DNA from 4 places in the Lysinibacillus sp. YS11 genome. Region 3 is predicted to be linked to each of the others. Evidence: a T-box and tRNA genes for the amino acid it is inferred to sense, from the RefSeq annotation. Region 3 holds a T-box; the other regions hold tRNA genes.
The links. A T-box is a leader RNA that pairs with one kind of tRNA and senses whether it is charged. The one in region 3 lies ahead of alaS (alanine--tRNA ligase), so its partner is inferred to be a tRNA-Ala.

Region 1 (7,062 bases), 1.8 Mb from region 3:
TGATTGGGGTGAAGTCGTAACAAGGTAGCCGTATCGGAAGGTGCGGCTGGATCACCTCCTTTCTAAGGATTATTTCGGAATACAAACCTTGGGTTTGTAAGATTACGTTTTGCGTTCAGTTTTGAAGGTTCATTCTATCTGAATGAAACACTTCAAAACTTGTTCTTTGAAAACTGGATAAAACGACATTGAAATTGTAACAAACACATTTATTTTTTAAGTTTTTTATAGGCTTAATAACTTGGTTAAGTTATTAAGGGCGCACGGCGAATGCCTTGGCACTAGGAGCCGAAGAAGGACGGCACTAACACCGATATGCTTCGGGGAGCTGTAAGTGAGCTTTGATCCGGAGATTTCCGAATGGGGGAACCCACTACGTTTAATCGCGTAGTATCTTGACGTGAATACATAGCGTCTTGAAGGCAGACCCAGGGAACTGAAACATCTAAGTACCTGGAGGAAGAGAAAGAAAAATCGATTCCCTGAGTAGCGGCGAGCGAAACGGGAAGAGCCCAAACCAAGAGGCTTGCCTCTTGGGGTTGTAGGACACTCTATACGGAGTTACAAAAGAGCGAGTTAGATGAAGCGACTTGGAAAGGTCCGCCAGAGCAGGTAAAAGCCCTGTAGTCGAAAGTTCGTTCTCTCCTGAGTGGATCCTGAGTACGGCGGAACACGTGAAATTCCGTCGGAATCCGGGAGGACCATCTCCCAAGGCTAAATACTACCTAGTGACCGATAGTGAACCAGTACCGTGAGGGAAAGGTGAAAAGCACCCCGGAAGGGGAGTGAAAGAGATCCTGAAACCGTGTGCCTACAAGTAGTTAGAGCCCGTTAATGGGTGATAGCGTGCCTTTTGTAGAATGAACCGGCGAGTTACGATTACGTGCGAGGTTAAGCTTTAGAAGGCGGAGCCGCAGCGAAAGCGAGTCTGAATAGGGCGAAATAGTACGTGGTCGTAGACCCGAAACCAGGTGATCTACCCATGTCCAGGGTGAAGGTGAGGTAACACTTACTGGAGGCCCGAACCCACGCACGTTGAAAAGTGCGGGGATGAGGTGTGGGTAGCGGAGAAATTCCAATCGAACTTGGAGATAGCTGGTTCTCTCCGAAATAGCTTTAGGGCTAGCCTCGTGATGAGAATACTGGAGGTAGAGCACTGTTTGGACTAGGGGGCCATCCCGGTTTACCGAATTCAGACAAACTCCGAATGCCAGATATTTATACACGGGAGTCAGACTGCGAGTGATAAGATCCGTAGTCAAAAGGGAAACAGCCCAGACCACCAGCTAAGGTCCCAAAGTAATCGTTAAGTGGAAAAGGATGTGGCGTTGCACAGACAACCAGGATGTTGGCTTAGAAGCAGCCATCATTTAAAGAGTGCGTAATAGCTCACTGGTCGAGTGACGCTGCGCCGAAAATGTATCGGGGCTAAACGATTCACCGAAGCTGTGGATTGACATCTACGATGTCAGTGGTAGGAGAGCGTTCTAAGTGCGTTGAAGTCAGATCGGAAGGACTGGTGGAGCGCTTAGAAGTGAGAATGCCGGTATGAGTAGCGAAAGACGGGTGAGAATCCCGTCCACCGTATGACTAAGGTTTCCTGAGGAAGGCTCGTCCGCTCAGGGTTAGTCGGGACCTAAGCCGAGGCCGATAGGCGTAGGCGATGGACAACAGGTTGATATTCCTGTACCACCTCCTCACCGTTTGAGAAATGGGGGGACGCAGTAGGATAGGGTAAGCGCGCCGTTGGTTGTGCGCGTCCAAGCAGTAAGGCGTGTGTGTAGGCAAATCCGCACACTGTAACGTTGAGCTGTGATGGCGAGTCCGTATGGACGAAGTTCCTGATTTCACACTGCCAAGAAAAGCCTCTATCGAGGTGAGAGGTGCCCGTACCGCAAACCGACACAGGTAGTCGAGGAGAGAATCCTAAGGTGTGCGAGAGAACTCTCGTTAAGGAACTCGGCAAAATGACCCCGTAACTTCGGGAGAAGGGGTGCTCTTGAGCGTGCAAGCGCATGAGAGCCGCAGTGAATAGGCCCAGGCGACTGTTTAGCAAAAACACAGGTCTCTGCAAAACCGTAAGGTGACGTATAGGGGCTGACGCCTGCCCGGTGCTGGAAGGTTAAGAGGAGTGGTTAGCGCAAGCGAAGCTGCGAATTGAAGCCCCAGTAAACGGCGGCCGTAACTATAACGGTCCTAAGGTAGCGAAATTCCTTGTCGGGTAAGTTCCGACCCGCACGAAAGGCGTAACGATCTGGGCACTGTCTCAACGAGAGACTCGGTGAAATTATAGTACCTGTGAAGATGCAGGTTACCCGCGACAGGACGGAAAGACCCCGTGGAGCTTTACTGTAGCCTGATATTGAATTTTGGTACAACTTGTACAGGATAGGTAGGAGCCAGAGATCTCGGAGCGCCAGCTTCGAAGGAGGCGTCGGTGGGATACTACCCTGGTTGTATTGAAATTCTAACCCATGCCCCTTAGCGGGGCAGGAGACAGTGTCAGGCGGACAGTTTGACTGGGGCGGTCGCCTCCTAAAAGGTAACGGAGGCGCCCAAAGGTTCCCTCAGAATGGTTGGAAATCATTCGTAGAGTGTAAAGGCACAAGGGAGCTTGACTGCGAGACCTACAAGTCGAGCAGGGTCGAAAGACGGGCTTAGTGATCCGGTGGTTCCGCATGGAAGGGCCATCGCTCAACGGATAAAAGCTACCCCGGGGATAACAGGCTTATCTCCCCAAGAGTCCACATCGACGGGGAGGTTTGGCACCTCGATGTCGGCTCATCGCATCCTGGGGCTGTAGTCGGTCCCAAGGGTTGGGCTGTTCGCCCATTAAAGCGGTACGCGAGCTGGGTTCAGAACGTCGTGAGACAGTTCGGTCCCTATCCGTCGTGGGCGTAGGAAATTTGAGAGGAGCTGTCCTTAGTACGAGAGGACCGGGATGGACACACCGCTGGTGTACCAGTTGTCTTGCCAAAGGCATCGCTGGGTAGCTATGTGTGGACGGGATAAGTGCTGAAAGCATCTAAGCATGAAGCCCCCCTCAAGATGAGATTTCCCATTACGCAAGTAAGTAAGATCCCTCAAAGACGATGAGGTAGATAGGTTCGAGGTGGAAGTGTGGTGACACATGGAGCTGACGAATACTAATCGATCGAGGACTTAACCAAAAAAGTTTGAAACATTCAATGTATCGTTTATCTAGTTTTGAAAGAATAAGTCTTTCAGCTGAATAAGTGAAGTGATGATGGCAAAGAGGTCACACCCGTTCCCATACCGAACACGGAAGTTAAGCTCTTTAGCGCCGATGGTAGTTGGGGGCTTCCCCCTGTGAGAGTAGGACGTCGCTTCGCTTATTTTTTGTGGAGGATTAGCTCAGCTGGGAGAGCACCTGCCTTACAAGCAGGGGGTCGGCGGTTCGAGCCCGTCATCCTCCACCATTTTGGTCCCGTGGTGTAGCGGTTAACATGCCTGCCTGTCACGCAGGAGATCGCCGGTTCGATCCCGGTCGGGACCGCCATTATTATTGCCGGTGTAGCTCAGTTGGTAGAGCAACTGACTTGTAATCAGTAGGTCGTGGGTTCGACTCCTATCGCCGGCACCATTCCCTTGGAGGGGTAGCGAAGTGGCTAAACGCGGCGGACTGTAAATCCGCTCCTTAGGGTTCGGCGGTTCGAATCCGTCCCCCTCCACCATTTTAGGGGCATAGTTCAACGGTAGAATAGAGGTCTCCAAAACCTTTGGTGTGGGTTCGATTCCTACTGCCCCTGCCAGGTATTGAGGTACTCGTTCATAATACAGCTAATATAATCTATATAGTGGCGATTGTGGCGAAGTGGTTAACGCATCGGATTGTGGTTCCGACATTCGTGGGTTCGATTCCCATCAGTCGCCCCATTTTAAAATTGGGGTATAGCCAAGCGGTAAGGCAACGGATTTTGATTCCGTCATGCCTAGGTTCGAATCCTAGTACCCCAGCCATTTTTAATTTCACGAGCCATTAGCTCAGTTGGTAGAGCATCTGACTTTTAATCAGAGGGTCGAAGGTTCGAGTCCTTCATGGCTCATCATTTTTTAATTAACATGCGCCCGTAGCTCAATTGGATAGAGCGTCTGACTACGGATCAGAAGGTTATGGGTTCGACTCCTGTCGGGCGCGCCAATAAAATCATGTTTACGGAATGTAGCTCAGCTTGGTAGAGCACTTGGTTTGGGACCAAGGGGTCGTAGGTTCGAATCCTGTCATTCCGACCATCTTTCATGATAAATGGGGCCTTAGCTCAGCTGGGAGAGCGCCTGCCTTGCACGCAGGAGGTCAGCGGTTCGATCCCGCTAGGCTCCACCATTGTAATATTTTTGGAGGTATACCCAAGTCTGGCTGAAGGGATCGGTCTTGAAAACCGACAGGCGGGTAACACCGCGCGGGGGTTCGAATCCCTCTACCTCCTCCATTTTTCGGGTCAGTAGCTCAGTTGGTAGAGCATTAGATTGAAGCTCTAAGTGTCGGCGGTTCGATTCCGTCCTGACCCACCATTATTGCGGGTGTAGTTTAATGGTAAAACCTCAGCCTTCCAAGCTGATGTCGTGAGTTCGATTCTCATCACCCGCTCCAAAATGGGCCTATAGCTCAGCTGGTTAGAGCGCACGCCTGATAAGCGTGAGGTCGATGGTTCGAGTCCATTTAGGCCCATATTATTCCGAAGTAGCTCAGTTGGTAGTAGCACCTGACTGTTAATCAGGTTGTCGCAGGTTCGAGTCCTGCCTTCGGAGCCACGGCCCGTTGGTCAAGTGGTTAAGACACCGCCCTTTCACGGCGGTAACACGGGTTCGAATCCCGTACGGGTCATCAAGCATGTAGCACAGATGTGTGTTACATGCTTTTTTCTATTCTCCTGTTCTTTAAACGATAAAAGATAATGCAATAGCAGAAAAAGACCTATTTGCAAGGTGAGGGACTGAATTTAATTCCCCTAGCATCTTACTATGGGCTCCTATAAGCCGTTTCACTTACCACGTACACTTCCATGGTCAATACTTTTGTGAAGGCTGCTTGACTTCTCTAGTATAGCGATACAGGCGAAATCCTGGCCAGAGAATTTGTGAAACTGGTTCTGCTCTATGCGAAAGCGAAGCAACAGCAGCAAGTAAGTAGCCCAGAACGTATAGCTTTTTCACCATTTACAAAAATTCTATTGATTTCTTTGTTCTACAACCCCCTGAAAAAGGCTACATGACTACTGTAGCCTTTTTATAATAATTAAAATCTTTCTCCCTTACATTCTCTTACGAAAGAGAGTCTATAGAGTAAATATGAACAAACTATTTCATATATAAAATATGTATGTTTTTTCAATTACTATTTTCATGGTGCTTGTTGTTTTGTTCCTCTAATATGAGGATAAGTGGAGGAATCGATATGAATATACAGGAGATACAGCAATTTTTAAGTCTATATCAGACAGAACAAAATGAATCAGAACTTTGGTTAAAGAATAGATTACAGGCAGTTAAGGATGCAGGTAAATATCACCCAACAACAGAGGAGCTAGTTTTTGGCGCACGTGTGGCATGGCGAAATAGCAATAAGTGTATTGGACGTCTGTTTTGGCAGTCACTGCATGTGGTAGATGCACGTGATGTTTTAGATGAAAAGGCTATTTTTCAAAAATTACTAGAACATATTGATTATGCGACAAATCATGGGAAAATTCGTCCAACTATAACAGTGTTTGCTTCAGATAGAGTACGGATTTGGAATCATCAACTAATTCGTTATGCAGGCTATGAAACAGATGCAGGCATTATTGGAGATTCACAGTCCATTAAATTTACAAAAGTGTGTGAGTCGTTAGGATGGAGAGGTAAAGGAACTGATTTTGATGTACTACCACTCGTTATACAGGTAGATAATCGTGCTCCTCAAATGTTTGTAATTCCTGAAGAAAATATAGTAGAGGTCTCAATCCGTCATCCAGAGTCAAACGATGTGGAAAAATTAGGAATGAAGTGGTATGCCGTACCTATTATTTCGAGTATGCGTTTTCAAATGGCTGGAATTGATTTTCAAGCAGCTCCATTTAACGGCTGGTATATGGGAACAGAGATTGGCGCACGAAATTTAGCAGATCATGATCGTTATAATATGTTACCTGCAATTGCAGAGATTTTTAATCTTGATACAACCAAACAAGCGTCTCTTTGGCGTGATCGTGCTTTAGTAGAACTTAATATTGCTGTTCTTCACTCATTTAAAGAAGATGGTGTGAGCATTGTTGATCATCATACAGCAGCTCAGCAGTTTAAATTGTTTGAGGAGGCAGAAAAATCAACAGGAAGAGAAGTTACAGGCAACTGGACATGGTTAATCCCACCACTTTCCCCTGCCACAACTCATATATTCCATAAACCCTATGTAAATATTTATCATACACCAAATTATTTTTATCAAAAACCATGCTATTAGTGTAAAAGAATTGTTTACTTTCGATACTTTTGATGAGAGAGGGCTTACTATGTTAGATCAGCAAATTCCCAATATCCCATGGAGACAATTGACGACACCTTATGGTAGAGGTACAGCCATTCCTAAGCTGATAGAACAGGAGCAATACACACAACTAGCTGAATTAATTGAACATCAAGGTACACTGTGGCAGGTGACACCATGGGTTTTGCTTGTCCTTCTAAAAAAGCTTATTCGTAAAAAATTAGAGGTTGTCTCCTTACAAGAGGTACAGTTATATTTAGCTGTGGCACATGCTATTACCAAGGATTATCTCGACCCAGTCAATACTGTTAAAAATATGCAGGAGCTATTAGACGTCAACTATTTGTGGATAGAAAATGAGGATAATGATGAGCAGGAGTGGGAGAAAGAAACGCCAAAGGGCTATGAGGAGCAAGCTTTTGTAGGCTATTACTATTATAGTTATATGCTTTTACAAGAGGCTGTTCCTATTTTTTCTACTATAACAGCTCATAATAATGAAGCATCAGAATGCCTTGCTGAATTGCTAACATTACTCCAGCAACCCGACAATTAAGTAATGTGTAAACACTATA
Region 2 (7,062 bases), 470 kb from region 3:
AATTATTAATCGGTGAGCGTGTCATTTTAAATCTTATTCAACGTATGTCTGCTATTGCAACGGCTGCCCATCTTGCCGTTCAAGAAACAGTAGGTACTCACGCAAAAATATGTGATACGCGTAAAACACTACCAGGACTGCGTATGCTAGATAAATATGCTGTTCGAATTGGTGGTGCTTTTAATCATCGTAATGGCCTGTATGACGCAATTATGCTAAAGGATAATCATATTGCCTTTGCTGGTAGCATTACAAAGGCAGTTCAGACCGCTAGAGCGAAAGTCGGTCATACCGTAAAAATTGAAGTTGAAATTGAAACAAAAGAACAATTAGAAGAAGCTATCAACGCAGGAGCAGATATTATTATGTTTGATAACCGTAGCCCAGAAGAAATCCGTGCATGGCTTCCCATTGTTCCTCCCACTATTGCGACTGAAGCATCTGGGGGCATCACACTTGAAAATTTAAAGGCTTATGCCCAAACGGGTATTCAATGGATTTCACTTGGCTCCTTAACACATTCAGTTAAAGCTTTTGATATTAGTGCACTCGTTCAAATGAAAGGAGATCATTCCCTTGTCCATCACTAGTTTATTACAACAGACGACATTACTCCCAGAGCATTATCGGGCACTATCTGTAAAGGAAATGGAATCTCGTATTTTATCAATAAAGAAAAAATTAGGTCCTAAATTATTTATTCCTGGCCACCATTATCAAAAAGATGAAGTCATTCAATTTGCAGATGCAACTGGGGATTCTTTACAGTTAGCTCAATTATCCGCAGCAAATAAGGAAGCTGAACACATCGTATTTTGCGGTGTACATTTTATGGCAGAAACTGCTGATATGCTGACAACGAAACAGCAACATATCTATTTACCAGATATGCGCGCTGGTTGTTCAATGGCTGATATGGCTGATATTTATCAAACTGAACAAGCATGGCCAATTCTTCAAGAACTCTTTGGTGATACGATTATTCCTCTAACCTATGTTAACTCAACTGCGGCTATTAAAGCCTTTACTGGAAGACATGGTGGTGCTTGTGTCACTTCATCGAATGCAAAGGAACTTGTTCAATGGGCTTTTACCCAAAAACAGCGTATCTTCTTTTTACCTGACCAACATTTAGGAAGAAATACTGCCTATGATTTAGGTATACCTCTTGAAAATATGGCTGTTTGGAATCCGCATAAGAACTTGCTCGAAACAAAAGAGCCACTTGAAAATATCCAGGTTATTCTTTGGAAGGGTCACTGCTCTGTGCACGAAGGTTTTACTGTTCAACATACAGAGGTTATTCGCAAAGAACACCCGACTATGAGGATAATTGTTCACCCTGAGTGCAGCCGTGAAGTGGTTGCAGCGGCTGATGATGCAGGCTCCACAAAATACATTATTGATACAATCAATCGAGCTCCAAGCGGATCTGCATGGGCAATTGGAACAGAAATGAACCTTGTCAATCGCATTATTAAGCAGCATCCTGATAAACATATTGTCTCCTTAAACGAAAACTTTTGTCCTTGTTTAACAATGAATCGAATTGACCTTCCACATTTGTTATGGAGCTTAGAAAATATTGAGCAAGGTCAACCTCATAACCGTATACAAGTAGATGAACATACTACCGCTGAAGCACTTAGTTCACTTGAAAGAATGCTAGCCAGAGGATAAATAGTTAAAACTTTTTAAACAGAAAGGTTGAAGATATAACCTTTCTGTTTTTGTTCACATAACGCCTACTTCTAATAGTGCTAATGGCTTCCATTTGCGCCCCGCTTTGCTATAATTGACACGACTTTATGCTCCATGATACTGTCAATTTGGAGGTGATACTAAATGGCTTTTCAATCGAAAAATATCTTTATCAATTTACCAGTAAAAGATCTAAACAAATCTATCAGTTTTTTAAGGAATTAGGTTTTGAGTTCAATCAACAATTCAGTGATGAAACAACAGCCTCAATGATTATTAGTGAAAATATCTTCGTATTAATAATGGTTGAAGAACGATTTAAAGGATTTAGTAAAAAAGAAGTTACAGATACTACTACTTCTGCAGAAGCAATCTTATGTCTCTCTGCTGAAAACCGAGAACAAGTAGATCAACTAGTGAATAAGGCACTTGCCTCTGGTGGTAAACCTTATAGTGAACCACAAGATCACGGATTTATGTATGGTTGGGGTTTTCAAGATGTAGATGGGCATATCTGGGAAGTAGTTTATATGGACGAAAATGCATTGAATCAAGAGTAAATTTTGTATCTATGAATATCAAAAAACAGTAGATGCAATTGCATCTACTGTTTCTAGTATGACCCGTACGGGATTCGAACCCGTGTTACCGCCGTGAAAGGGCGGTGTCTTAACCACTTGACCAACGGGCCCATGGCGGAGAAGGAGGGATTTGAACCCTCGCGCCGGTTACCCGACCTACACCCTTAGCAGGGGCGCCTCTTCAGCCTCTTGAGTACTTCCCCAAAATAAAAATGGCTCCGAAGGCAGGACTCGAACCTGCGACAACCTGATTAACAGTCAGGTGCTACTACCAACTGAGCTACTTCGGAATAATGGTGGGCCTAAATGGACTCGAACCATCGACCTCACGCTTATCAGGCGTGCGCTCTAACCAGCTGAGCTATAGGCCCTTGGAGCGGGTGATGGGAATCGAACCCACGACATCAGCTTGGAAGGCTGAGGTTTTACCATTAAACTACACCCGCATAAATGGTGGGTCAGGACGGAATCGAACCGCCGACACTTAGAGCTTCAATCTAATGCTCTACCAACTGAGCTACTGACCCATTTCGTCCATGCTAAGCTTGCTCACTTTTTTGCTTCTCATGACTTTTATTTTAAAAATGGCGGTCCCGACCGGGATCGAACCGGCGATCTCCTGCGTGACAGGCAGGCATGTTAACCGCTACACCACGGGACCTTTTGGTTGCGGGGGCCGGATTTGAACCAACGACCTTCGGGTTATGAGCCCGACGAGCTACCACTGCTCCACCCCGCGATAATTTTATGTTGTTTCGAGTTTTTAAAGCACCATTTATAAAAATTTAAAACTGGAGGAGGTAGAGGGATTCGAACCCCCGCGCGGTGTTACCCGCCTGTCGGTTTTCAAGACCGATCCCTTCAGCCAGACTTGGGTATACCTCCGTTACAATATATAAATGGTGGACCTTGCAGGACTCGAACCTGCGACCGGACGGTTATGAGCCGTCTGCTCTAACCAACTGAGCTAAAGGTCCTTTAAGATGGCGGCAGAGGGGATCGAACCCCCGACCTTACGGGTATGAACCGTACGCTCTAGCCAGCTGAGCTACGCCGCCAGGATCTTTATACTGGTTAATTTACTTATGGTGGAGCCTAGCGGGATCGAACCGCTGACCTCCTGCGTGCAAGGCAGGCGCTCTCCCAGCTGAGCTAAGGCCCCATAATCTTTTTGGAAATGGTCGGGAAGACAGGATTCGAACCTGCGACCCCTTGGTCCCAAACCAAGTGCTCTACCAAGCTGAGCTACTTCCCGTTGTTCTTTTGGCGCGCCCGACAGGAGTCGAACCCATAACCTTCTGATCCGTAGTCAGACGCTCTATCCAATTGAGCTACGGGCGCATTTAAAATGGTGCCGAGGACCGGAATCGAACCGGTACGGTAGTCACCTACCGCAGGATTTTAAGTCCTGTGCGTCTGCCAGTTCCGCCACCCCGGCACATTTGGAGCGGAAGACGAGGTTCGAACTCGCGACCCCCACCTTGGCAAGGTGGTGTTCTACCACTGAACTACTTCCGCATGTGCATAAGCTTTTTTATCTGGCAATGAAAATAATGGTGCGGGTGAAGGGAGTCGAACCCCCACGCCTTGCGGCGCTAGATCCTAAGTCTAGTGCGTCTGCCAATTCCGCCACACCCGCTTATTATTATTTATAAATGGTGAGCCATGAAGGACTCGAACCTTCGACCCTCTGATTAAAAGTCAGATGCTCTACCAACTGAGCTAATGGCTCGAAAAAATGGTGCCGGCTATAGGAATCGAACCCACGACCTACTGATTACAAGTCAGTTGCTCTACCTGCTGAGCTAAACCGGCATATGGTGGAGGATGACGGGCTCGAACCGCCGACCCTCTGCTTGTAAGGCAGATGCTCTCCCAGCTGAGCTAATCCTCCTGGGTATTATGCCTAGCGACGTCCTACTCTCACAGGGGGAAGCCCCCAACTACCATCGGCGCTAAAGAGCTTAACTTCCGTGTTCGGTATGGGAACGGGTGTGACCTCTTTGCCATCATCACTAGACTATGGTCGACCTTCCATACACGGCGTACTGCTGTGTCTAGAAGCTCTCTTTTTAGAAAGATTTGCTCTTTCAAAACTGGATAAACGGTGCATTGAATGTTTCAAACTTTTTTGGTTAAGTCCTCGATCGATTAGTATTCGTCAGCTCCATGTGTCACCACACTTCCACCTCGAACCTATCTACCTCATCGTCTTTGAGGGATCTTACTTACTTGCGTAATGGGAAATCTCATCTTGAGGGGGGCTTCATGCTTAGATGCTTTCAGCACTTATCCCGTCCACACATAGCTACCCAGCGATGCCTTTGGCAAGACAACTGGTACACCAGCGGTGTGTCCATCCCGGTCCTCTCGTACTAAGGACAGCTCCTCTCAAATTTCCTACGCCCACGACGGATAGGGACCGAACTGTCTCACGACGTTCTGAACCCAGCTCGCGTACCGCTTTAATGGGCGAACAGCCCAACCCTTGGGACCGACTACAGCCCCAGGATGCGATGAGCCGACATCGAGGTGCCAAACCTCCCCGTCGATGTGGACTCTTGGGGAGATAAGCCTGTTATCCCCGGGGTAGCTTTTATCCGTTGAGCGATGGCCCTTCCATGCGGAACCACCGGATCACTAAGCCCGTCTTTCGACCCTGCTCGACTTGTAGGTCTCGCAGTCAAGCTCCCTTGTGCCTTTACACTCTACGAATGATTTCCAACCATTCTGAGGGAACCTTTGGGCGCCTCCGTTACCTTTTAGGAGGCGACCGCCCCAGTCAAACTGTCCGCCTGACACTGTCTCCTGCCCCGCTAAGGGGCATGGGTTAGAATTTCAATACAACCAGGGTAGTATCCCACCGACGCCTCCTTCGAAGCTGGCGCTCCGAGATCTCTGGCTCCTACCTATCCTGTACAAGTTGTACCAAAATTCAATATCAGGCTACAGTAAAGCTCCACGGGGTCTTTCCGTCCTGTCGCGGGTAACCTGCATCTTCACAGGTACTATAATTTCACCGAGTCTCTCGTTGAGACAGTGCCCAGATCGTTACGCCTTTCGTGCGGGTCGGAACTTACCCGACAAGGAATTTCGCTACCTTAGGACCGTTATAGTTACGGCCGCCGTTTACTGGGGCTTCAATTCGCAGCTTCGCTTGCGCTAACCACTCCTCTTAACCTTCCAGCACCGGGCAGGCGTCAGCCCCTATACGTCACCTTACGGTTTTGCAGAGACCTGTGTTTTTGCTAAACAGTCGCCTGGGCCTATTCACTGCGGCTCTCATGCGCTTGCACGCTCAAGAGCACCCCTTCTCCCGAAGTTACGGGGTCATTTTGCCGAGTTCCTTAACGAGAGTTCTCTCGCACACCTTAGGATTCTCTCCTCGACTACCTGTGTCGGTTTGCGGTACGGGCACCTCTCACCTCGATAGAGGCTTTTCTTGGCAGTGTGAAATCAGGAACTTCGTCCATACGGACTCGCCATCACAGCTCAACGTTACAGTGTGCGGATTTGCCTACACACACGCCTTACTGCTTGGACGCGCACAACCAACGGCGCGCTTACCCTATCCTACTGCGTCCCCCCATTTCTCAAACGGTGAGGAGGTGGTACAGGAATATCAACCTGTTGTCCATCGCCTACGCCTATCGGCCTCGGCTTAGGTCCCGACTAACCCTGAGCGGACGAGCCTTCCTCAGGAAACCTTAGTCATACGGTGGACGGGATTCTCACCCGTCTTTCGCTACTCATACCGGCATTCTCACTTCTAAGCGCTCCACCAGTCCTTCCGATCTGACTTCAACGCACTTAGAACGCTCTCCTACCACTGACATCGTAGATGTCAATCCACAGCTTCGGTGAATCGTTTAGCCCCGATACATTTTCGGCGCAGCGTCACTCGACCAGTGAGCTATTACGCACTCTTTAAATGATGGCTGCTTCTAAGCCAACATCCTGGTTGTCTGTGCAACGCCACATCCTTTTCCACTTAACGATTACTTTGGGACCTTAGCTGGTGGTCTGGGCTGTTTCCCTTTTGACTACGGATCTTATCACTCGCAGTCTGACTCCCGTGTATAAATATCTGGCATTCGGAGTTTGTCTGAATTCGGTAAACCGGGATGGCCCCCTAGTCCAAACAGTGCTCTACCTCCAGTATTCTCATCACGAGGCTAGCCCTAAAGCTATTTCGGAGAGAACCAGCTATCTCCAAGTTCGATTGGAATTTCTCCGCTACCCACACCTCATCCCCGCACTTTTCAACGTGCGTGGGTTCGGGCCTCCAGTAAGTGTTACCTCACCTTCACCCTGGACATGGGTAGATCACCTGGTTTCGGGTCTACGACCACGTACTATTTCGCCCTATTCAGACTCGCTTTCGCTGCGGCTCCGCCTTCTAAAGCTTAACCTCGCACGTAATCGTAACTCGCCGGTTCATTCTACAAAAGGCACGCTATCACCCATTAACGGGCTCTAACTACTTGTAGGCACACGGTTTCAGGATCTCTTTCACTCCCCTTCCGGGGTGCTTTTCACCTTTCCCTCACGGTACTGGTTCACTATCGGTCACTAGGTAGTATTTAGCCTTGGGAGATGGTCCTCCCGGATTCCGACGGAATTTCACGTGTTCCGCCGTACTCAGGATCCACTCAGGAGAGAACGAACTTTCGACTACAGGGCTTTTACCTGCTCTGGCGGACCTTTCCAAGTCGCTTCATCTAACTCGCTCTTTTGTAACTCCGTATAGAGTGTCCTACAACCCCAAGAGGCAAGCCTC
Region 3 (7,062 bases):
CTATGAGGATGAAGAAGTAACCATTGCAGCTAAAATCATTGGGAAAACAAGTGAGGGCTTAGTCATTAAAGGGGCAAGATTACTAGCGACACAGGGTGGCATAACAGATGAGCTTCTTGTTTTATCAACAAATGGCTATGATGAAGGAAAAGGTTTCGGGTTTTCTATTCCAAGTAACACGAAAGGCTTAAAGTTTTTATGTCGGCAATCATTTGTAGGGGGAGATTCTACCTTTGATTATCCGTTAAGTGCACGTTTTGAAGAAATGGATGCAATCGTTGTGTTTGAGGATGTAGTTGTCCCGTGGGAACGAGTATTTTATTACGAAAATGTTGAAGTGGCCAATCAATTTATGAATGTTAGTGGCTTCCAAGCGTATACTTTGCATCATGTGCTGTCACGTCAAATTGCTAAGACGGAATTCATCCTAGGGGTTGTACAAATGATTGTGGATTCCATAAATATTGGGGATTACCAACATGTCCATCAAAAAGTGGTAGATGTCATCGTAGCATTAGAAACGATGAAAGCATTGCAATTAAAATCAGAAATTGAGGCACAAAGGGATTCCTTTGGCTTTATCAGACCAGACCAATCCACATTACAGGTCGCTATTCATATCTTCCCGAAAGTATATCCTACCTTTACAGATATCATCCAGCAACTGGGAGCAAGTGGATTAATGTCCATACCGAGTGCAAAAGCTTTTGCAACGGATGATGGGGATCTTGATCATTATCTGCAATCATTTCAAGACAAAGGGGAAGAGCGAGTAAAGAAATTCCGTTTAGCTTGGGATTTAACAATGAGTAGTTTTGGCACAAGACAGACATTGTATGAACGCTTTTTCTTTGGTGATCCTGTACGTTTATCTAGCTTACTCTATCAATCTTATCAACGAGAGCATTTAGTGCAAAGAGTGGAAGACTTTTTGAAAAATGATTGAAAGAAAGTTTGACAGTTGTGAAACTATCCGTTATCATTTACAGGAATAAAAAAATAAGACTCCCTTCGTTAGGTGAGGCTCCTATGCTGGAGATACGCTACTACCCAAAAATGTCGAGAGACGCCAATGGGTCAACAGAAATCATCGAAATAAGGTGTTTTTTAACGTAGCTGGACATATTCCTATGCCGCATAGTGCTAAAACTCAACGTTTGAAGGTAACAAGCATGCAATGTATTTTATTGCTATTTTTTGATATGTGTATTCAACACGCCTTCATTCGTAGAAGGCGTGTTTTTGTTATGGAAGGAAGGTGATGAGAAATGGATAGTAGTCCTGAACCGAATAAGTATCATTTAGGCAAACGGAAACACATAAAAAGTCATCGATTTCTAATCACCGATGCAGACAAAGGGTGATTAAGGATGACCTTTTGTTTCCCTCAATAACAAACACGAGGTGAAATGCAATGATTAAAATCCACTATTATAATAGCAGCAGCAAGACAGTCCAACATGATTTCAAAATGATTGATTTACAACTCCCTATTCATAACGAAGATTTATTATGGGTAGATTTATATGCCTATAGTTATAATGAATTGAATAATATAGCTGATGTATTTGGCTTTCATCCACTAGCGGTTGAAGATTGCTTACATGAAGGCTCACGTCCAAAAATGGATAGTTATGGTGATTATAAATTTTTTGTGCTCCATGCACCAATTTATAATGAGAAAAGTAACAATGAAATTACAACCGTTGAGTTAAATATTTTTATGGGACCAAACTATATTGTGACTGTGCATAAACAAAAGTTGCAATGGCTAGGAAAAATGGAAAATGTTTGTGTCAATAGCCCAAGATTTTTAGAAAAGGGTACAGATTTTTTATTGCATACAATTATTGACGGTATTACAGACGAATACTTCCCAGTATTAGAACGAATTCGCGCACGTATAGATGAACTAGAAGAAGAAATTTATGATTATCAACCAAAAGTGGTGACAGAGGAATTTCTTGCATTGAAGCGGACAATTATTTTAATTCGTCAGGCCATTATGCCACAAAGAAGAATTTTTTCTACAATCAATGGCCAGTGGAAATTTGACATTCAAGAAGAAAATATTCCATTCTATAAAGATTTGAATGACCATCTAGAACGTATTGTCGACTCCACAGAGACATATCGAGATTTAGTGAACAGCACGCTTGATACGTATTTTTCAATTATCAGTGGGAAATCCATTGAAAAGCTGAATTTATTAACGGTCATTTCGACAATTATGTTACCACTATCAGTAATTACTAGTTTTTTTGGAATGAATGTACCTTTACCTTATCAAGATACCCCTTATACAACTATTGCAATTAGCGCCTTCTTAGTTATTTTTACATGGGGCATGTGGATATATTTCAAAAAATGATTGCTTAGTTAGTGTTAGTCATACTAGTACTAATTGACAGCGCAATAGATTTTTTTTATAATTTTCGATAGAAAAAGTAAAAACGATGATGGAAAAAGTACGTATTTGTGTGTGCACAAGAAAGGGATTTCTAGGCTGAAAAAATCCTCACAACAGCAAATGCTGAAAGCTACTCCAGAGTGCAGCTAATCCCTGCCGTTCACTGACGTTACAAGTGCTAAAGAGGTAAGTAAGGTTTTTACTTACAACTAGGGTGGTACCGCGAGACTAATGACAAGTCCTCGTCCCTTTTTGGGGATGAGGGCTTTTTTTATTTTCTTCGGTAAATCGCAGGATTCGTATCGTAATTTTACAATATAAAATAGGAGGAATTTATCCAATGAAAGCAGTAGATATTCGCCGTATGTATTTGGAATTTTTTAAAGAAAAGGGGCATCATCATGAGCCATCAGCACCACTTGTGCCAATAAATGATCCATCACTTCTTTGGATCAACTCAGGTGTTGCAACTTTGAAACCATATTTTGATGGCCGTATTATCCCTGATAATCCACGTATTACAAATGCACAAAAATCGATTCGTACCAACGATATTGAAAACGTTGGGAAAACAGCTCGACACCATACATTCTTTGAAATGTTAGGAAACTTCTCTATTGGTGACTACTTTAAAAAAGAAGCAATTCATTATGCTTGGGAGTTTTTAACAGATAAAAAATGGATGGGCTTTGATCCAGCGTTATTATCCATCACGATTCACCCAGAAGACCAGGAAGCATATGATGTTTGGCATCAGGAAATTGGTATTCCAGAAGAACGTTTAATTCGTTTAGAAGGGAACTTCTGGGATATAGGAGAAGGCCCATCTGGTCCGAACTCAGAGATTTTTTATGATCGCGGCGTAGAATACGGCTCAGATGAAAATGACCCTGAAATGTATCCAGGAGGAGAAAATGAGCGTTACCTAGAAATTTGGAACCTTGTGTTCTCTCAATTTAACCATAATCCTGATGGCACTTACACGCCACTACCAAAGCAAAATATTGATACAGGTATGGGCTTAGAGCGTATTGTGTCCGTCGTGCAAAATGTACCAACAAACTTTGATACTGATTTATTTATGCCAATTATTGAAAAAATTGAGGAGTTTGCCAATCGTAAATATAAACGACCTGGCGAAGTAGACTTAAATGAAATCTTTGGCTCAGATGAAGATATTAATACACCATTTAAAGTGATTGCAGACCATATCCGTACAGTAGCATTTGCTATAGGCGATGGTGCCCTGCCTTCAAATGAAGGCCGTGGCTATGTATTACGTCGCTTACTACGTCGTGCCGTTCGCTATGCTAAACAAATTGGTATTGAAAAACCATTTATGTTTGAACTTGTACCAACTGTGGGTAAAATTATGGAAGACTTCTATCCAGAAGTTACAGAGAAATGCGAATTTATTCAACGTGTCATTAAAAATGAAGAAATTCGTTTCCATGAAACATTAGATGGTGGTTTAGCTATCTTTAATGAAGTAGTGGAATCTCAAAAAGCAGCTGGTCATGATTACATCCCAGGAGCAGATGCTTTCCGTTTATATGATACTTATGGTTTCCCAATCGAGCTAACGGAAGAATATGCAGAGGAAGTAGGCATGAAAGTAGATCATGAAGGTTTTGAGGCAGCGATGGAAGAGCAACGTGAACGCGCGCGTGCTGCACGACAAGATGTTGATTCGATGCAAGTACAGAATGAAGTATTAGCAAACTTAACGGTTGCAAGTGAATTTGTTGGCTATGATACGTTAAATGTTAATACTGAAATCGCTGCAATGATCGTCAATGGTCAAGTTGCGAAAGTCGCTTCGGAAGGTCAGGAAGCATTGGTTATTTTAGCGAAGACACCATTCTACGCTGAAATGGGTGGTCAAATTGCTGATAGTGGTACTATTTCAAATGATAGCTTTACGGCTGTTGTAAAAGATGTTCAAAAAGCACCGAATGGTCAACCGCTTCATACAGTAGTAGTTGAATCTGGGGAAATGCATGTGGAAGATGCAGTGCAAGCAGTGGTCAATCGTGATGACCGCAATTTAATCATTAAAAACCATACGGCAACACATATTATGCAACGTGCATTAAAAGATGTGCTAGGTGATCATGTGAACCAAGCTGGATCATATGTAGGACCTGATCGTTTACGTTTTGATTTCTCTCACTTTGGTCAAGTTACAAAAGAAGAATTACAGCAAATTGAACGTATTGTAAATGAAAAAGTGTGGGATGATATAGAGGTCGTTATTGAAGAAAAAGGTATTGATGAAGCAAAAGCAATGGGTGCTATGGCATTATTCGGTGAAAAATATGGAGATGTTGTACGTGTAGTATCCATCGGAGATTATTCGATTGAGCTATGTGGTGGTATCCATGTTAAACGCTCTTCTGAAATTGGCTTCTTTAAAATTGTTTCAGAGGGTGGTATCGGTGCAGGTACTCGTCGTATTGAAGCTGTTACAGGAAAAGTTGCTTATGAAGCAGTAAAAGAAGAAGAAGCATTATTAAATGATGCAGCGACATTATTAAAAGCAAATGCTAAAGATATTGTCACAAAAGTACAGGCATTACAAGCAGACTACAAAGAATTACAACGTGAAAACGAAGCATTATCTCAAAAAATCGCCAATGCACAGGCAGGGGCAGTTGTTGATGCCGCTCAAACAATTGGAGATGTGACAGTGCTATCTACAAAAGTGGAAGCGAAGGATAACAATCAACTCCGTCAAATGATGGATGACCTGAAAGCAAAAATGCCAAAAGCAGTCATTGTTCTTGGAGCAGTTGATGGTGAAAAAGTTATGCTATGTGCTGGTGTTTCAAAAGAATTAGTTGGTGGCAATTACCATGCAGGGAATATTGTGAAAATGGTTGCGGAAGCATGTGGTGGTAAAGGTGGCGGTCGTCCAGATATGGCGATGGCAGGTGCAAAAGATGCATCAAAACTTGATGAAGCACTACTTTCTGTGTATGATTATGTTAAATCCATTTAATTAATTCACCAAAACATGTTATAATAAAGAGAAATTGGAGATGAGCTTGTTTGCACATCTCCTTATTTCTGAAAGCGAGGTGCTGGTCATGAGTTCATTTGATCAAACGATGAAATTTAATTTTCCAGAAGAATCAATGGAACAGGAAGTCAAGCAGGTAATGTTGAAAGTTCATTCTTCATTAGAGGAAAAGGGATATAACCCTATCAATCAGATTGTTGGTTACTTACTTTCTGGTGATCCGGCGTATATTCCTCGCCATCAGGATGCTCGTAATTTAATTCGCAAGCTTGAGCGTGACGAAATTCTAGAGGAGCTTGTTAAATTTTATATCAAAAAGAATAACGAGGACTAGAAATGAGAATTATGGGATTAGACGTTGGGTCAAAAACTGTGGGTGTTGCTGTAAGTGATGCACTTGGTTGGACCGCCCAAGGTATTGAAACCGTAAAAATTGATGAAGCTAATGGTGAGTTCGGTATTGACCGTATCGCTGAGCTAGTAAAGGAATATACTATAACAGAATTTGTTGTAGGTTTTCCAAAAAACATGAATAATACGGTTGGACCGCGTGGAGAGGCTTCTGAGAACTATAAAAAGCTATTAGAAGAGCATTTCTCACTACCGGTCAAATTATGGGATGAACGTTTAACGACGATGGCTGCTGAACGTATGCTGATCGAAGCGGACGTGAGTCGCAAAAAGCGCAAGCAAGTCATTGATAAAATGGCAGCTGTGATGATTTTACAAGGCTACTTAGATAGCAAAAATTAATTGATGAGGTGACTATGCATGGCACACGAGCATAACCATGAAGAAGAACTACATGTTCAACACATTACAGTGATTGACGAAAACGGAAACGAGCAGCTTTGTGAAGTGATTCACGTTCATGAATCTCCAGAGTTTGGCAAATCATATGTGTTTTACTCAATGGTAGGCGCAGAGGAAGATGAAGATGGCTCAGTTGAAATCTTTGTATCTTCATTTGTACCATCTGAAAATGGTGAAGATGGTGAATTAACACCAATCGAAACTGAAGCAGAGTGGGATATGGTAGAGGACGTTTTAAACGCTTTAGAGGATGAAAACGAAGACTAATCTTCTAACTCAAAGCTTGGAACAAGGATCGCAGCTTGCAGTCCTTGTTCCTTTTTTATTGAAGCTTTTCTAATGTAGAAGGATTGTTAAATTGAAGAATGAATGCATTGTAGATGTGTGAATTTGATCCACAATTGTTGGGAAACGTTCATAAAGTTAGGGGATTCGCTTAGAAATAGAGTGTAACCGCTCCAAGCCCCACTCCAAACATCGAGAACCTGCTCAAAAGTAGAGAAGAAATGCAGGGAAAACTTGTTCAAAATAGGAGAAGCTATTCTAAAGTGTCTAACCTCAAAAAAACGATTTAATAAATGACATCAAATTGTCATAAAGGAGGAAACAGAATGAATGAAGAAACGCAAGAATTTATGATCATTGGGAAAGATGGTAAGGAACAGCAGTGTCGTGTGGTCTTTACCTTTGATGCGGAGGACAAGTCCTATGTGTTATTTTCCCTTCTAGATGAAACCGGTCAAGAAATTCCAGGAGACCTTTCCGCGATGACTTTTGATTATGATGACAATACAGGTGAGATGACAAATTTACAGCC
Region 4 (7,062 bases), 460 kb from region 3:
ACAGCAGCAATCCCACCTTGTGCACGATAAGAACTACTCATATATATAGATGATTTTGTAACAATTTGTATTTGAAAATGTTTTTCAAGCACTAAAGCAGCCTGAAGTGCAGCAATACCACTACCAATTATAAGGACGTCTGTCTTTACATCCATTGTTATACCTTCTTTACAGTTGTCTTGACACTTATCTTTACATAAAATATAAAAGAAAACAAGACCTGATGAACAAGAGAGGAAGAAGACGATGATTTATATGGATTATGCTGCAACATCACCTATGATGAGGGAATCTCTTGAGGCATATGTAGAGGTGGCACAACGGTATTATGGAAATAGTGCGAGTTTGCATGATTTAGGGGGACAAGCTTTTTATTTTGTCCAGCAATCAAGGGAGGTTGTAGCCCAAGCCCTAGGTGTAACTAGTGATGGCGTAATTTTTACGGGTAGTGGAACAGAAGGAAATCTCATAGCCATCTTGTCGTTAGCGCTAGCCTCAAAAAAAGGAAAACACATTATTTCATCTCAAGCTGAGCATACGTCAGTGCATGCGGCTTTGAATACACTTGAGAAAAAGGGCTTTACTGTAACAAAATTACCTTTGCAGAAGGATGGTTGTGTTGATCTGGGGCAATTGCAACAAGCAATCCGGGAAGAGACTGCTTTGATTACCATTCAACATGTCAATTCTGAAATTGGTTCAATCCAGCCTGTAGAGAAAATCGTAAAGATGGCAAGAAAATCAAATATATTCTGTCATGTTGATTGTGTACAATCATTTGGCAAACTAGCTATACCACAAGGGGCAGATGCGATTACCATCTCGGCTCATAAAATAGGCGGACCAAAGGGCTGTGGTGCTATATATCTGAACCCTGCAATCAGAGTACCTGCATTAACACCAGGTTTGACACATGAGAGGGGTCTTAGAGGGGGGACATTAGATACTCCTGCAATCGTGGCCTTTGCCGCGGCAATTGAAAACTATCAATATGAATTGCAACATTATGAAACGCTAAGAAATTATTTTGAAAATAATTTACCTGAAAAATGTCAGCTCGTTGAGTGTAAACAGCAACTACCTAATATTTGTGGGGTAATGATGGAAAAAGTAGAGGGGCAATATGTTCTTTTAAAGTTAAATGAGGCGGGAATCTGTATCTCTACAGGTAGTGCATGTGATATTCATAGTGAATCGGGAACAAAGGCTATTCTATCAATGGGATTTTCTTTGGAAGCGGCACGCCAATTTTTTAGAATATCTTTTGGTCCTTCCACTACACTTGAGGATATTGTAAAATTAAAAATAGAGCTTTCAAATATTTAACGAAAAGACGAGTGAAGGATTATCTATATTCTTCACTTGTAGTGAAATAGATTATAAGCTAATAATATCGGCCAAATAAAATAATTGTTTTCTTTTGAACCAACAATTGCTATAATATTTTGCAGGGCAATATTTTCTCTTACTTAACAAAAATATCTTTAAAAAGTAATAATTTCTTTTTTTTATAAAAAAGTATTGCACAATGTTAGAAAACGTTATACAATAATTCTTGTCTTGAAGGACAGGTAAACAACTTCAAAACATGATACATAACCAAGTCTAGTGATGATGGCAAAGAGGTCACACCCGTTCCCATACCGAACACGGAAGTTAAGCTCTTTAGCGCCGATGGTAGTTGGGGGCTTCCCCCTGTGAGAGTAGGACGTCGCTAGGCATAATACCCAGGAGGATTAGCTCAGCTGGGAGAGCATCTGCCTTACAAGCAGAGGGTCGGCGGTTCGAGCCCGTCATCCTCCACCATATGCCGGTTTAGCTCAGCAGGTAGAGCAACTGACTTGTAATCAGTAGGTCGTGGGTTCGATTCCTATAGCCGGCACCATTTTTTCGAGCCATTAGCTCAGTTGGTAGAGCATCTGACTTTTAATCAGAGGGTCGAAGGTTCGAGTCCTTCATGGCTCACCATTTATAAATAATAATAAGCGGGTGTGGCGGAATTGGCAGACGCACTAGACTTAGGATCTAGCGCCGCAAGGCGTGGGGGTTCGACTCCCTTCACCCGCACCATTATTTTCATTGCCAGATAAAAAAGCTTATGCACATGCGGAAGTAGTTCAGTGGTAGAACACCACCTTGCCAAGGTGGGGGTCGCGAGTTCGAACCTCGTCTTCCGCTCCAAATGTGCCGGGGTGGCGGAACTGGCAGACGCACAGGACTTAAAATCCTGCGGTAGGTGACTACCGTACCGGTTCGATTCCGGTCCTCGGCACCATTTTAAATGCGCCCGTAGCTCAATTGGATAGAGCGTCTGACTACGGATCAGAAGGTTATGGGTTCGACTCCTGTCGGGCGCGCCAAAAGAACAACGGGAAGTAGCTCAGCTTGGTAGAGCACTTGGTTTGGGACCAAGGGGTCGCAGGTTCGAATCCTGTCTTCCCGACCATTTCCAAAAAGATTATGGGGCCTTAGCTCAGCTGGGAGAGCGCCTGCCTTGCACGCAGGAGGTCAGCGGTTCGATCCCGCTAGGCTCCACCATAAGTAAATTAACCAGTATAAAGATCCTGGCGGCGTAGCTCAGCTGGCTAGAGCGTACGGTTCATACCCGTAAGGTCGGGGGTTCGATCCCCTCTGCCGCCATCTTAAAGGACCTTTAGCTCAGTTGGTTAGAGCAGACGGCTCATAACCGTCCGGTCGCAGGTTCGAGTCCTGCAAGGTCCACCATTTATATATTGTAACGGAGGTATACCCAAGTCTGGCTGAAGGGATCGGTCTTGAAAACCGACAGGCGGGTAACACCGCGCGGGGGTTCGAATCCCTCTACCTCCTCCAGTTTTAAATTTTTATAAATGGTGCTTTAAAAACTCGAAACAACATAAAATTATCGCGGGGTGGAGCAGTGGTAGCTCGTCGGGCTCATAACCCGAAGGTCGTTGGTTCAAATCCGGCCCCCGCAACCAAAAGGTCCCGTGGTGTAGCGGTTAACATGCCTGCCTGTCACGCAGGAGATCGCCGGTTCGATCCCGGTCGGGACCGCCATTTTTAAAATAAAAGTCATGAGAAGCAAAAAAGTGAGCAAGCTTAGCATGGACGAAATGGGTCAGTAGCTCAGTTGGTAGAGCATTAGATTGAAGCTCTAAGTGTCGGCGGTTCGATTCCGTCCTGACCCACCATTTATGCGGGTGTAGTTTAATGGTAAAACCTCAGCCTTCCAAGCTGATGTCGTGGGTTCGATTCCCATCACCCGCTCCAAGGGCCTATAGCTCAGCTGGTTAGAGCGCACGCCTGATAAGCGTGAGGTCGATGGTTCGAGTCCATTTAGGCCCACCATTATTCCGAAGTAGCTCAGTTGGTAGTAGCACCTGACTGTTAATCAGGTTGTCGCAGGTTCGAGTCCTGCCTTCGGAGCCATTTTTATTTTGGGGAAGTACTCAAGAGGCTGAAGAGGCGCCCCTGCTAAGGGTGTAGGTCGGGTAACCGGCGCGAGGGTTCAAATCCCTCCTTCTCCGCCATGGGCCCGTTGGTCAAGTGGTTAAGACACCGCCCTTTCACGGCGGTAACACGGGTTCGAATCCCGTACGGGTCATACTAAGTGCAGTAGATGAATTTACATCTACTGCACTTTTTAATTTACTTGATATTTAGATTTATAACATAGCTATAATAAATGAAAGCCTACACAGAATGATTAAACTGTGTAGGCTTGTTTGTTGTTTTTTAAATTAGTGATTAAATTTTTCGTCCTTTTCCATATGGGATGCAAAGAGGTGTACCAAAGATTGGATCTGTCGTCATTTGGCAATCAAGGTCAAACACATGATTAACTAAATCAGTGGTCATAATTTCTTCTGGTTTCCCTTGACGATAGACACCACGGTCACGCACTGTAATAATATGATCGGCATAGCGACAAGCAAGATTAATATCATGTAGTACCATAATAATAGTTCGCTTTTGCTGTTGGTTCAATTCGAATAGTAAATCTAAAACGTCTATTTGATGAGTTAAATCTAAGTATGTCGTAGGCTCGTCTAAAAGAATGATATCTGTATCTTGAGCAAGCGTCATAGCTATCCAAGCACGTTGACGTTGTCCTCCTGATAGCTCATCTACTGGTCTATCTTGTAAATGCTCTGTACCTGTAGCTTTTAAAGCGCTTAAAACGATTTCTTCATCCTTTTCAGTCCACTGTTGTCGCCAACTTTGGTAAGGATAGCGACCTTGTTTCACAAGTTGTAGGACAGTTAAGCCTTCTGGTGCAACAGGAGATTGAGGAAGAATAGAGAGGTTTTTAGCCACTTGTTTTGTAGATAATTTAAAAATATCCTCACCGTCTAATAAAACGGAGCCTTTTTTAGGTTTTAATAATCGAGCAATGGAGCGTAAGAGTGTGGATTTACCACAGCCATTCGCTCCGATTAATACAGTAATTTCATTCAAAGGAATAGATAAATTGAGATCTTCGATAATATTGAAATCACCATAACTTAATGTTAGAGATTTGGTTAATAAAGATTCAGTCATGTAGTATAGACTCCTTTATTTTTTAGGGTTTCTAAATAATAAATAGATAAAGTAAGGAGCACCGATAGCAGCAGTAAAGACGCCTGCGGGTACTTCTAATGGGCTAAATGCTGTACGACCTATAATATCTGCAACCATTACAAGCAATGCACCAATTGCTGCGGATGCCGGAATAAGTACACCGAACGATGAACCAACAATGCGTCGTGCAATATGAGGAGCCATTAATCCTACAAACCCAATAGCACCAGCAAATGCTATGGCACTCGCTACTAAACTGGAGCATAATAGAATTAAGTAAAGGCGTGTTTTTTGAACAGGCTGCCCTAGGCTTGATGCTGTATCATCACCTAATTCTTGAACATTTAACTGCCGAGTAATAAAAAAGGTTATAAGTAGAAGTACAAAAATCAATGGAATAACGATTTGTACTTGATCCCAATCCGAACTTTTGACACTACCCGTAATCCATTTATTCGCTTCACTTGCTTGATAAATTGGGCCGATAATCATTAACATTGTAGTAACTGCTTGCATGAATGCCGACACGCTAATACCGATTAAGACAAGACGATTTGGTGTGACACCATCTTTCCAAGCAAATAGGTAGACTATACATCCGACGATAGTAGCACCTATGAATCCTGCTAATGGCAACCACTCTATACTAACTGTTAAAGAGTGATTAGAATCACTGAAAATGGCTAAGAAACCAACAACCGCTGCCCCACCACCAGCAGATATGCCGATTATATCAGGTGAGGCAAGTGGATTTTTAATGATTCCTTGTAAAACTGCACCTGCGACGGCTAACGCCATTCCAGCAAACAAGGCCATGAAAATTCGAGGCATTCGAAAATCAATAATAATCAGTTGATCAAAATCTGAGCCGTAACCAAAAAAAGCTTGTAAAACTTTAAATGGATTGATGAATGAATCACCAAATGATGCACTAAGAAAGAACACGGCAAGAGTTAGTATGCAAATCACTGTTAATTTTTTTATAGCTTGTACATCTATTAAAAATGAAATTTTTTGTTGAAGTAAACGAATTGTTTTTACATGTTTCATTATTTTTTTCCACCTTTTCGCGCAAGGTAAATAAAGAATGGTGTGCCAATCATAGCAGTCATGACGCCTACTGGAACTTCTTGTGGCATGATAATATAACGAGCCGCAACATCAGCCAGCAATAAAAGTATCCCCCCAAGTAAAGCAGCCATAGGAATAAGCCATCGATGATCAGTGCCGACAAACTTGCGCGCAAAATGGGGAACGACAATCCCTATAAAACCAATGGGGCCAGCAATTGCAACTGCTCCCCCTGCTAAAAAATAACAATAAGACCGACCAATATCTTCATAAGTCCTAAACGTAAACCAAGACCTCTTGCTACATCATCGCCAAGAGCGAGAATATTCATTTTGGGGGAAATGATGAGGGCAGCAATCCACCCAATTACTAGATACGGTAGAACAGATAGTAGAATTTCAAGTTTTCTACCTTGTACAGAACCTGCTAACCAAAACAAAACTTGATCAAGTTCTGCTTCATTTGTAGCGAGTAAACCTTGCGTAAATGATGCAAATAGGGCACTGATGGCAGCACCAGCTAAAGTTATTTTCACTGGAGTAACAGCATCTCTACCTGAGAAACTAATTCCATAAACGGATAAAGCAGCGATTGCTGCACCAAGAAATGCAATCCACGCAAAAGATTGCAAGCTTGAAATGTGGAAAAAAATCATGGCAAAGACAACAGCAAAGCCTGCTCCTGCATTAATGCCCAAAATTCCAGGAGAGGCTAATGGATTTTTCGTTAAGGTCTGCATAAGCACGCCTGTAATAGCTAATGAAGCACCAACGCAACTGGCTATAAGAGCTCTTGGAATTCGAACATTTTGAATAATAAGATGCTCATTTGAATTGTTAAATTGTCTAAAAGATTCATACGTAGTTTGAATAGAAGTATTTGCATAACCATACACAATACTGATCCCCATAGAAAGAAGTAATAGTATGACTCCTACTAGTAAAGCAATCATTTTAGAATAATTATTTTTTAATATCATATTTAACGTGTACTCTTTTCTTGGAAAATTATTAAATTAGTTATTGACATTGATAGTTACATACAATACGATTAATATCGTTCTTAGACAGATGAAAGTGATTTTCATTCTCGTCAAATATGCTTAAATATTTTATCATATACAATGGAGGAAGAAAAGGTGCAAAAAGCTTTTCAAAAACTATTAGTTTTACTAGCTGTGGTTGCTATTTTTGTTCTGGCAGCATGCGGTACTTCTAAAGATAATGCCAAAGAAGAAAGTACAAAAGAAAGCAATGCTTACAGTGTTGACCATGCAATGGGGACAACTGAAGTAAAAGACACACCAAAACGTATCGTTGTTTTAACTAATGAAGGAACAGAAGCATTATTAGCTCTAGGTATTAAACCAGTAGGTGCTGTTCAATCTTGGACAGGCGATCCATGGTATGATCACATCAAGGATCAAATGGAAGGTGTAGAGGTTGT

Region 1: it encodes a tRNA-Ala, which carries the amino acid that the T-box ahead of alaS (alanine--tRNA ligase) is inferred to sense. The anticodon was not compared.
Region 2: it encodes a tRNA-Ala, which carries the amino acid that the T-box ahead of alaS (alanine--tRNA ligase) is inferred to sense. The anticodon was not compared.
Region 4: it encodes a tRNA-Ala, which carries the amino acid that the T-box ahead of alaS (alanine--tRNA ligase) is inferred to sense. The anticodon was not compared.

Annotation. Positions count from the first base shown of each region.
Region 1 is NZ_CP026007.1:279,153-286,214, forward strand. Features, by position in the region: rRNA gene LBYS11_RS01290 (16S ribosomal RNA) at 1-62, shown strand, start outside; rRNA gene LBYS11_RS01295 (23S ribosomal RNA) at 244-3,170, shown strand; rRNA gene rrf (5S ribosomal RNA) at 3,238-3,353, shown strand; tRNA gene LBYS11_RS01305 (tRNA-Val) at 3,365-3,440, shown strand; tRNA gene LBYS11_RS01310 (tRNA-Asp) at 3,445-3,520, shown strand; tRNA gene LBYS11_RS01315 (tRNA-Thr) at 3,529-3,604, shown strand; tRNA gene LBYS11_RS01320 (tRNA-Tyr) at 3,612-3,695, shown strand; tRNA gene LBYS11_RS01325 (tRNA-Trp) at 3,700-3,773, shown strand; tRNA gene LBYS11_RS01330 (tRNA-His) at 3,822-3,897, shown strand; tRNA gene LBYS11_RS01335 (tRNA-Gln) at 3,907-3,981, shown strand; tRNA gene LBYS11_RS01340 (tRNA-Lys) at 3,995-4,067, shown strand; tRNA gene LBYS11_RS01345 (tRNA-Arg) at 4,086-4,162, shown strand; tRNA gene LBYS11_RS01350 (tRNA-Pro) at 4,178-4,254, shown strand; tRNA gene LBYS11_RS01355 (tRNA-Ala) at 4,270-4,345, shown strand; tRNA gene LBYS11_RS01360 (tRNA-Ser) at 4,359-4,451, shown strand; tRNA gene LBYS11_RS01365 (tRNA-Phe) at 4,458-4,533, shown strand; tRNA gene LBYS11_RS01370 (tRNA-Gly) at 4,539-4,612, shown strand; tRNA gene LBYS11_RS01375 (tRNA-Ile) at 4,617-4,690, shown strand; tRNA gene LBYS11_RS01380 (tRNA-Asn) at 4,697-4,773, shown strand; tRNA gene LBYS11_RS01385 (tRNA-Glu) at 4,775-4,846, shown strand; gene LBYS11_RS01390 (nitric oxide synthase oxygenase) at 5,417-6,463, shown strand; gene LBYS11_RS01395 (hypothetical protein) at 6,513-7,043, shown strand.
Region 2 is NZ_CP026007.1:3,550,111-3,557,172, forward strand. Features, by position in the region: gene nadC (carboxylating nicotinate-nucleotide diphosphorylase) at 1-590, shown strand, start outside; gene nadA (quinolinate synthase NadA) at 577-1,680, shown strand; partial or broken gene LBYS11_RS17775 (VOC family protein) at 1,846-2,261, shown strand; tRNA gene LBYS11_RS17780 (tRNA-Glu) at 2,321-2,392, opposite strand; tRNA gene LBYS11_RS17785 (tRNA-Ser) at 2,395-2,485, opposite strand; tRNA gene LBYS11_RS17790 (tRNA-Asn) at 2,496-2,572, opposite strand; tRNA gene LBYS11_RS17795 (tRNA-Ile) at 2,577-2,653, opposite strand; tRNA gene LBYS11_RS17800 (tRNA-Gly) at 2,655-2,728, opposite strand; tRNA gene LBYS11_RS17805 (tRNA-Phe) at 2,734-2,809, opposite strand; tRNA gene LBYS11_RS17810 (tRNA-Asp) at 2,868-2,943, opposite strand; tRNA gene LBYS11_RS17815 (tRNA-Met) at 2,947-3,021, opposite strand; tRNA gene LBYS11_RS17820 (tRNA-Ser) at 3,075-3,167, opposite strand; tRNA gene LBYS11_RS17825 (tRNA-Ile) at 3,183-3,259, opposite strand; tRNA gene LBYS11_RS17830 (tRNA-Met) at 3,267-3,340, opposite strand; tRNA gene LBYS11_RS17835 (tRNA-Ala) at 3,369-3,444, opposite strand; tRNA gene LBYS11_RS17840 (tRNA-Pro) at 3,461-3,537, opposite strand; tRNA gene LBYS11_RS17845 (tRNA-Arg) at 3,547-3,623, opposite strand; tRNA gene LBYS11_RS17850 (tRNA-Leu) at 3,632-3,720, opposite strand; tRNA gene LBYS11_RS17855 (tRNA-Gly) at 3,726-3,800, opposite strand; tRNA gene LBYS11_RS17860 (tRNA-Leu) at 3,837-3,921, opposite strand; tRNA gene LBYS11_RS17865 (tRNA-Lys) at 3,939-4,014, opposite strand; tRNA gene LBYS11_RS17870 (tRNA-Thr) at 4,022-4,097, opposite strand; tRNA gene LBYS11_RS17875 (tRNA-Val) at 4,101-4,176, opposite strand; rRNA gene rrf (5S ribosomal RNA) at 4,187-4,302, opposite strand; rRNA gene LBYS11_RS17885 (23S ribosomal RNA) at 4,414-7,062, opposite strand, start outside.
Region 3 is NZ_CP026007.1:3,083,298-3,090,359, reverse strand. Features, by position in the region: gene hpaB (4-hydroxyphenylacetate 3-monooxygenase, oxygenase component) at 1-946, shown strand, start outside; M-box (ykoK) riboswitch at 1,004-1,169, shown strand; gene corA (magnesium/cobalt transporter CorA) at 1,415-2,371, shown strand; T-box leader at 2,448-2,663, shown strand; gene alaS (alanine--tRNA ligase) at 2,751-5,411, shown strand; gene LBYS11_RS15345 (IreB family regulatory phosphoprotein) at 5,500-5,766, shown strand; gene ruvX (Holliday junction resolvase RuvX) at 5,769-6,185, shown strand; gene LBYS11_RS15335 (DUF1292 domain-containing protein) at 6,204-6,512, shown strand; gene LBYS11_RS15330 (DUF1292 domain-containing protein) at 6,857-7,062, shown strand, end outside.
Region 4 is NZ_CP026007.1:3,541,390-3,548,451, reverse strand. Features, by position in the region: gene nadB (L-aspartate oxidase) at 1-155, opposite strand, end outside; gene LBYS11_RS17755 (cysteine desulfurase family protein) at 256-1,326, shown strand; rRNA gene rrf (5S ribosomal RNA) at 1,605-1,720, shown strand; tRNA gene LBYS11_RS17745 (tRNA-Val) at 1,731-1,806, shown strand; tRNA gene LBYS11_RS17740 (tRNA-Thr) at 1,810-1,885, shown strand; tRNA gene LBYS11_RS17735 (tRNA-Lys) at 1,893-1,968, shown strand; tRNA gene LBYS11_RS17730 (tRNA-Leu) at 1,986-2,070, shown strand; tRNA gene LBYS11_RS17725 (tRNA-Gly) at 2,107-2,181, shown strand; tRNA gene LBYS11_RS17720 (tRNA-Leu) at 2,187-2,275, shown strand; tRNA gene LBYS11_RS17715 (tRNA-Arg) at 2,284-2,360, shown strand; tRNA gene LBYS11_RS17710 (tRNA-Pro) at 2,370-2,446, shown strand; tRNA gene LBYS11_RS17705 (tRNA-Ala) at 2,463-2,538, shown strand; tRNA gene LBYS11_RS17700 (tRNA-Met) at 2,567-2,640, shown strand; tRNA gene LBYS11_RS17695 (tRNA-Ile) at 2,648-2,724, shown strand; tRNA gene LBYS11_RS17690 (tRNA-Ser) at 2,740-2,832, shown strand; tRNA gene LBYS11_RS17685 (tRNA-Met) at 2,886-2,960, shown strand; tRNA gene LBYS11_RS17680 (tRNA-Asp) at 2,964-3,039, shown strand; tRNA gene LBYS11_RS17675 (tRNA-Phe) at 3,098-3,173, shown strand; tRNA gene LBYS11_RS17670 (tRNA-Gly) at 3,179-3,252, shown strand; tRNA gene LBYS11_RS17665 (tRNA-Ile) at 3,254-3,330, shown strand; tRNA gene LBYS11_RS17660 (tRNA-Asn) at 3,335-3,411, shown strand; tRNA gene LBYS11_RS17655 (tRNA-Ser) at 3,422-3,512, shown strand; tRNA gene LBYS11_RS17650 (tRNA-Glu) at 3,515-3,586, shown strand; gene LBYS11_RS17645 (ABC transporter ATP-binding protein) at 3,730-4,524, opposite strand; gene LBYS11_RS17640 (FecCD family ABC transporter permease) at 4,540-5,595, opposite strand; partial or broken gene LBYS11_RS17635 (FecCD family ABC transporter permease) at 5,595-6,595, opposite strand; gene LBYS11_RS17630 (ABC transporter substrate-binding protein) at 6,740-7,062, shown strand, end outside.